2 linked regions of the Caulobacter sp. FWC2 genome follow. Each later gene encodes a partner of the first gene's protein in a complex. Links are inferred from orthologs where the notes say so. Each region holds a gene or a part of one and is shown on either strand. Other genes may lie near its edges.

The links.
Region 2: the proteins of mfd (region 1) and uvrA are in contact, whole or in part, in a crystal structure (PDB 4DFC), measured with the Escherichia coli proteins. The link is inferred for Caulobacter sp. FWC2 from one-to-one orthologs.

What each region holds. Positions count from the first base shown.
Region 1 is NZ_PEBF01000001.1:2,325,070-2,329,384, forward strand. What follows is about bases 57-4,066. They hold mfd (transcription-repair coupling factor), read left to right. Parts: upstream 57-398; coding sequence 399-3,866; downstream 3,867-4,066. Other genes in these bases: CSW62_RS11160 (succinate dehydrogenase assembly factor 2), read left to right, coding at 101-394. UniProt on the Escherichia coli protein: Couples transcription and DNA repair by recognizing RNA polymerase (RNAP) stalled at DNA lesions. Mediates ATP-dependent release of RNAP and its truncated transcript from the DNA, and recruitment of nucleotide excision repair machinery to the damaged site.
Region 2 is NZ_PEBF01000001.1:1,189,715-1,193,500, reverse strand. What follows is about bases 66-3,546. They hold uvrA (excinuclease ABC subunit UvrA), read left to right. Parts: upstream 66-436; coding sequence 437-3,346; downstream 3,347-3,546. Other genes in these bases: CSW62_RS05720 (hypothetical protein), read right to left, coding at 3,545-3,546; CSW62_RS26535 (hypothetical protein), read right to left, coding at 66-167. Also shown: more of CSW62_RS26535, read right to left, coding at 6-65; more of CSW62_RS05720, read right to left, coding at 3,547-3,786. UniProt on the Escherichia coli protein: The UvrABC repair system catalyzes the recognition and processing of DNA lesions. UvrA is an ATPase and a DNA-binding protein. A damage recognition complex composed of 2 UvrA and 2 UvrB subunits scans DNA for abnormalities.

The sequences.
Region 1 (4,315 bases):
CCAAAGTCAATCTAGGCAAGGTGATAGGCGCCTTGGGAGCGTCATGTTGGGTCATCATGGAGTGGCGCAAGCGCGGACGCCGCTCTATATCCGCCGACACATGACCATCGACCACGACTCCCGCCTAAGGCGCCTTCGTTTCCGCGCCTGGCATCGCGGCTTCCGGGAAGCGGACCTCATTCTGGGCCCGTTCGCGGACGTCCATGGCCCGAAACTGACCCCTGAGCAGATCGACACCCTGGAAACCCTGCTCGAGGAGTCGGATCGCGAGATCTATGCCTGGATCGTCGGTCAGGAGCCGACTCCGGAAAAGTTCGAGACGGACGTGCTGGCGATGATCCGCGCGTTCCGGTTCGACGCGCACGCTTCGCGCCCGGTGGGGGATGGCGCTTAAGAGCATGGCCTACGACGCGAAACAGATCGCCAAGGCCGCAGGCGGCCTGACCCTGGCCGGCGCGCCGGAGGGCTTCGACGCGCTGGTGATGGCTGACATCGCCCGGGCGCGTGGCGGCCTGACCGCCTTCGTGGCCCGCGACACCGCCCGCGCCAACGCCTTCGTCGACGCCCTGAAGTTCTTCGCTCCCGAGATCGAGGCGGTGCTGCTGCCCTCGTGGGACTGTCTGCCTTACGACCGCATCGGCCCGTCCTCGGGCGTCTCGGCCACACGGATGGCGACCCTGTCGCGCCTGGCGCGGGGCCTGGGCGAAAAGAAGCCGGCCATCCTGGTCCTGCCCGCGCCGGCCCTGCTGCAGCGCGTGCCGACCAAGGACGTGCTGCTGCGCGCCAGCTACAGCGCCAGGGTCGGCAATGTCGTCGATATCAAGGACCTGGAGCGCTATTTCGCCGTCAACGGCTATGCCCGCGCCTCCACCGTCTCCGAGCGCGGCGAGTTCGCGATCCGCGGCGGCGTCATCGACGTCTATCCGCCGGCCGCCGAGGAGCCGGTGCGCCTGGACCTGTTTGGCGACACGCTGGAGAGCATCCGCGCCTTTGATCCAGAGACCCAGCGCTCGACCAAGCATTTGAAGGAGATCGACCTCCTGCCGGTCAGCGAGGCCCTGCTGGACGCCGAGGGCATCTCGCGCTTCCGCAAGGGCTATGTCGCCGAGTTCGGCGCGCCGGGCGATGATCCGCTGTACGCCGCCGTCAGCGAAGGCGGCCGCCGCGCCGGTCTCGAGCACTGGCTGCCGCTGTTCTACGAGCGGATGTCGAGCCTGTTCGACTACTTGCCCGCCGGATCGCTGATCGGCGTCGACCACCAGACCACCGAGTCGCGCGACGAGCGCCTGGCGATGATCCTGGACGCCTACGAGGCCCGGGCCAGCGCCGACCGCAAGTCGGCCTATCGCCCGCTGGCGCCGCAAGCCCTGTACCTGACCGCAGCGGAGTGGGATCGCGAGCTCACCGACCGCACCCATCGCCTGTTCACGCCGTTCCAGCCCCAGGGCCTGGACGTCGTCGACATGGGCGCCAAGCTGGGCCGGGTGTTCGCCGCCGAGCGGGCCCAGGACAGCGTCAACCTGTTCGAGGCCACCGCCGACCACGCCAAGGCCCTGGCCGCCGCCGGCAAGCGGGTGCTGTTCGGCTCATGGTCCGAGGGTTCGTCCGAGCGCCTGGGGACCATGCTGTCCGACCATGGCCTCAAGAAGATCCCCTATGCCGCCTATTGGCAGGCGGCGAAGGCCAATGACCCCAAGGTCCCGCAGCGCGTTGTGCTGCCGCTGGACCACGGCTTCGAGACCGAGAACCTGGCGGTCATCTCCGAGACCGACATTCTCGGCGACCGCCTGGCCCGCCCGCGCAAGAAGCGCCGCGCCGCCAACTTCCTGGCGGAAGCCAGCGCCCTGACGCCGGGGGATCTGGTCGTCCACATCGACCACGGCATCGGCCGCTATGAGGGCCTGAAGACCCTCGACGTCCAGGGCGCGCCGCACGACTGCCTTGACCTGATGTACGGCGGCGAGGCCAAGCTCTACCTGCCGGTAGAGAACATCGACCTGCTGACCCGCTACGGCGCGTCGGATCCGGATACGGTCCAGCTGGACAAGCTGGGCGGCGCCGCCTGGCAGGGCCGCAAGGCGAAAGCCAAGGAACGGCTGCGGGTCATGGCCGAGGGCCTGATCCAGATCGCCGCCGCCCGCCAGCTGAAGTCCGTCGAGGAGACCGACGCGCCGCAGGGCGTGTTCGACGAGTTCTGCGCCCGGTTCCCCTACGAGGAGACGGACGACCAGCTCAGCGCCATCCACGATGTGTTGGAGGACCTAGCGTCCGGCAAGCCGATGGACCGCCTGATCTGCGGCGACGTCGGCTTCGGCAAGACCGAGGTCGCCCTGCGCGCCGCCTTCGTGGTGGCGATGAGCGGCAAGCAGGTGGCGATCGTCTGCCCGACCACGCTGCTGGCCCGCCAGCACTACAAGACCTTCAAGGACCGCTTCCAGGGCTGGCCGGTCAAGGTCACGCGCCTGTCGCGCCTGGTCACCGGCAAGGAAGCCGCCGAAACCCGCGAAGGCCTGGCCAATGGTCAGCTGGAGATCGTGGTCGGCACCCACGCCATCCTGTCCAAGCAGGTGTCCTTCAAGGACCTGGGTCTCGTCATCGTCGACGAGGAGCAGCACTTCGGGGTCAAGCACAAGGAGAAGCTGAAAGAGCTTCGCGCCGATGTGCACATGCTGACCCTGACCGCCACGCCGATCCCTCGAACCCTGCAGATGGCGCTGTCGGGCATCCGCGAGATGTCGATCATCGCCACCCCGCCGGTCGATCGCCTGGCGGTGCGCACCTATATCAGCCCGTTCGATCCGGTGACCCTGCGCGAGGCCCTGCTGCGCGAGAAGTATCGCGGCGGCCAGTCCTACTACGTCGTGCCGCGCATCAAGGACCTGGAGGACATCGAGAAGTTCCTCCGCACCCAGGTGCCCGAGGTGAAGTACGTCGTCGGCCACGGCCAGATGGCCGCCACCCAGCTGGAAGACGTGATGACGGCCTTCTACGAGGGCCAATACGACGTGCTGCTTGCGACGACGATCGTCGAGAGTGGCCTGGATATCCCGTCGGCCAACACCCTGATCGTCCACCGCGCCGACATGTTCGGCCTGGCCCAGCTCTATCAGATCCGGGGCCGCGTTGGCCGCTCCAAGGCTCGCGCCTACGCCTATCTGACCACGCCGGTCGAGAAGTCCCTGACCCTGTCGGCCGAAAAGCGCCTGCGGGTGCTGCAGTCCCTGGACAGCCTGGGGGCCGGTTTCCAGCTGGCCAGCCACGACCTGGACCAGCGCGGCGGCGGCAACCTGCTGGGCGACGAGCAGAGCGGCCACATCAAGGAGATCGGTGTCGAGCTCTACCAGCAGATGCTGGAGGACGCCGTCGCCGAGCTGCGTCAGCGGCAAGGCCAAGAGGCCCTGCTGGAAGACCGGGGCTGGTCGCCGCAGATCAACACCGGCGCGGCCGTGATGATCCCGGACGAATACGTCCCCGACTTGAACGTGCGCCTGTCGCTCTATCGCCGCCTGTCCGACGCCGAGAAGGCCGCCGACCGCGAAGCCCTGGCCGCCGAGATGATCGACCGCTTCGGCCCGCTGCCGCCCGAAACCGACAGCCTGCTCAAGGTCGTCGCCATCAAGGGCCTGTGCCGCGAGGCCAATGTCGCCAAGATCGACGTCGGACCCAAGGGCGCGGTGGCCAGCTTCCGGAATGATAGTTACGCCAATCCGCTGGGGCTGATGCAGTACGTCGGCAAGAACAGCCTGATCTGGAAGGTGCGTCCGGACCAGAAGGTCGTGATCAAGGGCGAGTGGGACACTCCTGCGCAGCGTCTCGACGCGGCCGAGAAGATTCTCACCGTGCTGGCCAGGCTGGCCAAGGAGTAGGACGGGTCGCTAATCCCGTCGGCGCGCGGGTATTGAATCCCTCTCTCATAGAGAGAGGGAGGGGCCCGCGCCGCAGGCGTGGGAGGGTGAGAGGTTTCACCGGTGGCCGCGAAAACCGATATTGTTCAGCCGCTTACCGGGGCATTGCCCTGTCCGGATAGTTTGTAACCTCTCACCCTCCCATGCTGCGCATGGGCCCCTCCCTCTCTCAAAGAGAGAGGGTTTCAGGGGGATTCGACGAGCATTCGCCGCGCTGTGTCCCCGGCTTCAAAACCTGCCGTATTCTCTCTTCACCTCGTCGCGAGGAAAGGGCGCATGGCCAGCGACCGTTGCGGCGATGAGGGGCGATCGAGCGGGCGCGCTCGTCGGCGCGGGCTCAAGGCGACTTGGGGCCGCAACTGCACCATCCCCGAGGTAGTCGACCCTGGAACACAGAAACGACGGTGGAT
Region 2 (3,786 bases), 1.1 Mb from region 1 along the record:
GGTGTCTAGGTTGGCGCCATCTCGCGCAGAACCCAGATGAGCGAGCCGATCCCGCCGCAGAAGACCATCATGTCGATGATGATCGAGCGGGGCTTGGGCGCCTTCAGCGCGTCGAACGCCTCCTGCTTGGCGTCCTGTTTGGCGTTCCCGGCCTCTTTCTTGGCCATGGCTCGTTCCTTCGTAAGGTCGAGCTTCAGCCCGAACCTGGGCTTTAGATCATGCGTGAACTGAAGAACCCGCTTCCAAACAGGGTTGAGGAGAGGTTGCGGCTTCAGCGCCTCTCCCGCCGCTCACTGCTGACATCCTCTGTCAGCAGGAGCGCCGCCTCGCGTGCGCGACATTTGTTCGCATGTTGTTCTTGTGTTAATTCGCGCGTCGAGCCCTACATATAGCCGCTGCGCTGCGACCAATGTCGCGGCCCAACGTTCCGGGAAACATGGCTGAGCAACTGAACTTCATCCGCGTTCGCGGCGCGCGTGAGCACAATCTGAAGAACGTCAGCGTCGACATCCCGCGCGGCGAGCTGGTCGTGCTGACCGGCTTGTCGGGCTCGGGCAAGTCGTCCCTGGCCTTCGACACGATCTATGCCGAGGGTCAGCGCCGCTACGTGGAGAGCCTGTCGGCCTATGCGCGTCAGTTCTTGGAGCTGATGAGCAAGCCCGACGTCGACTTGATCGAGGGCCTGTCGCCGGCGATCTCGATCGAGCAGAAGACCACGTCGCGCAATCCGCGCTCGACCGTCGGTACGGTGACCGAGATCCACGACTACATGCGCCTGCTGTGGGCGCGGGTCGGGGTGCCCTACTCGCCGGCCACGGGCCTGCCCATCGAGAGCCAGACCATCAGCCAGATGGTCGACAAGATCACCGCCCTGCCCGAAGGCACGCGTCTCTATCTGCTGGCCCCGGTCGTTCGCGACCGCAAGGGCGAGTACAAGAAAGAGATCGCCGAGTGGCAGAAGGCCGGCTTCCAGCGGCTGAAGATCGACGGCGAATATTATCCGATCGAGGACGCCCCGGCGCTCGACAAGAAGTTCAAGCACGACATCGACGTGGTTGTGGACCGCGTGGTGACCAAGCCCGACATGGAGCAGCGTCTGGCCGACTCCATCGAGCAGGCCCTGCGCCTGGCCGACGGTCTGGCGGTCGCCGAGTTCGCCACCATCGAGGAAGGCGAGAAGGAGCCGCGCCGGATCCTGTTCTCGGAACGCTTCGCCTGTCCGGTCAGCGGCTTCACGATCGCCGAGATCGAGCCGCGCCTGTTCTCGTTCAACAATCCGGCCGGCGCCTGCCCGGTCTGCGACGGCCTGGGCGCGAAACTGGCCTTCGACGCCGACCTGGTGATCCCCGACAAGGACAAGAGCCTGCACAAGGGCGCGGTCGCCCCGTGGGCCAAGGGTCCCTCGCCGCTCTACACCCAGACCCTGCAGGCCCTGGCGCGGCACTACGGCTTCTCGATGGACGAGGCCTGGTACAAGCTGTCGCCCGACGCGCGCGAGGTGGTGCTGAACGGGTCCAAGGGGACCAAGATCAAGTTCATCTACGACGACAACGCCCGCAAGTACGAGGTCGAGAAGCCCTTCGAAGGCGTGCTGCCCAACCTCGAGCGCCGCTGGCGCGAGACGGACTCGAGCTGGGTCCGCGAGGAACTGGGCCGCTACCAGTCCGACACCCCGTGCGAGACCTGTCACGGCAAGCGCCTGAAGCCCGAAGCCCTGGCCGTCAAGATCGACGCCATGGACATCGCCGACGTCTCGATGCTGGCCATCCGTCCGGCGCGTGACTGGTTCGCGAGCCTGGAAGCCAAGCTTTCCGACAAGAAAATGGAGATCGCCCGGCGGATCCTGAAGGAGATCAACGACCGCCTGCGGTTCCTGGTCGATGTCGGCCTCGACTACCTGAACCTGTCGCGCGGCTCGGGCACCCTGTCGGGCGGCGAGAGCCAGCGCATCCGCCTGGCCAGCCAGATCGGCTCGGGCCTGACGGGGGTTCTCTACGTGCTGGACGAGCCGTCGATCGGCCTGCATCAGCGCGACAACACGCGCCTGCTGACCTCGCTGCAGGGCCTCCGGGACCTGGGCAATTCGGTGCTGGTGGTCGAGCACGACGAGGAGGCCATCCTCACCGCCGACTACGTGATCGACATGGGTCCGGCCGCCGGCGTCCACGGCGGCCAGATCATCGCCGAGGGCAAGCCGGCCGACATCATGGCCAATCCCGCCAGCATCACCGGCCAGTACCTGACCGGCGTGCGCGAGATCGAGGTCCCCGAACAGCGCCGACCGATCAACAAGAAGAAGGTGCTGAAGGTCATTGGCGCGACCGGCAACAACCTCAAGAACGTCACGGGCGAGATCCCGGTCGGGACCTTCACCTGCATCACCGGCGTGTCGGGCGGCGGCAAGTCGACCTTCACGATCGAGACCCTGTACAAGGCCGCCGCGCGCCGCCTGAACAACGCCAGCGACGCCCCCGCCCCGCACGAGCGGATCGAGGGCCTGGAGCAGTTCGACAAGGTCATCGACATCGATCAGAGCCCGATCGGCCGCACCCCGCGCTCGAACCCGGCCACCTATACCGGCGCCTTCGGCCCGATCCGCGACTGGTTCGCCCAACTGCCGGAGAGCAAGGCGCGCGGCTACGGCCCGGGTCGCTTCAGCTTCAACGTCAAGGGCGGCCGCTGCGAGGCCTGCCAGGGCGACGGCGTCATCAAGATCGAGATGCACTTCCTGCCCGACGTCTACGTCACCTGCGATATCTGCAAGGGTAAGCGCTACAACCGCGAAACCCTGGACGTGCTGTTCAAGGGCAAGACGATCGCCGACGTCCTGGACATGACCGTCGAGGAGGCTGCCGACTTCTTCAAGGCCGTGCCGCCGATCCGCGACAAGATGGAGACGCTCAAGCGCGTCGGCCTCAGCTACATCAAGGTCGGCCAGCAGGCCACGACCCTGTCGGGCGGCGAGGCGCAACGCGTGAAGCTGTCCAAGGAGCTGTCGCGCCGGGCCACCGGCCGGACGCTGTACATCCTCGACGAGCCGACCACCGGCCTGCACTTCGAGGACACCAAGAAGCTGCTCGAGGTGCTGCACGAGCTGGTCGACCAGGGCAACACGGTGGTCGTCATCGAGCATAATCTGGACGTGGTGAAGACCGCCGACTGGCTGCTGGACTTCGGCCCCGAGGGCGGCGATGGCGGCGGCGAGATCGTCGCCGTGGGCTCGCCTCAGGACGTGGCCAAGGTGGAAGCCAGCTGGACCGGCCGCTACCTGAAGGAGCTGCTGGATCGCCACGAGGACCGCCGCAAGGCGCGGGTGGCGGAGCTGAAGAAGGCCAAGCGGGCGTAAAGCATTTTCCGACGAAGTGGATACCGGTTCGTCGTCAGAAAATGCGTCAAAACAAGAACCTAGAGCATTTCATCGATCCAATTGGATCGGAAAATGCTCTAGACGGCGCAGCGGCCCGAAAAGTGGGACCGGTTTTCGGATAGAGCCGATGCCCAAGAAAGACGAAGGCCCCGGAGAGCGATCTCCGGGGCCTTTATCTTACCAGCCGCCGTTGGCGTCTGCGCCGTTCCGGCGATCCTTGAGTTCGCGATAGACGCTCGGCGCGGGACCGAACACGATCAGGGTCGTCAGGACGGTGATCAGACCTGCGAACAGCGTCTGGACGATCCCTGCTGGGGTGAAGTAGGCCTTCAGCGAGGTCGTGTCGGCGCGCAGCATCTTGCCGGTGGCGGCCAGGTCACCCGAGGCGATCAGGCCGACAGCCGAGACGATGGTCCAGA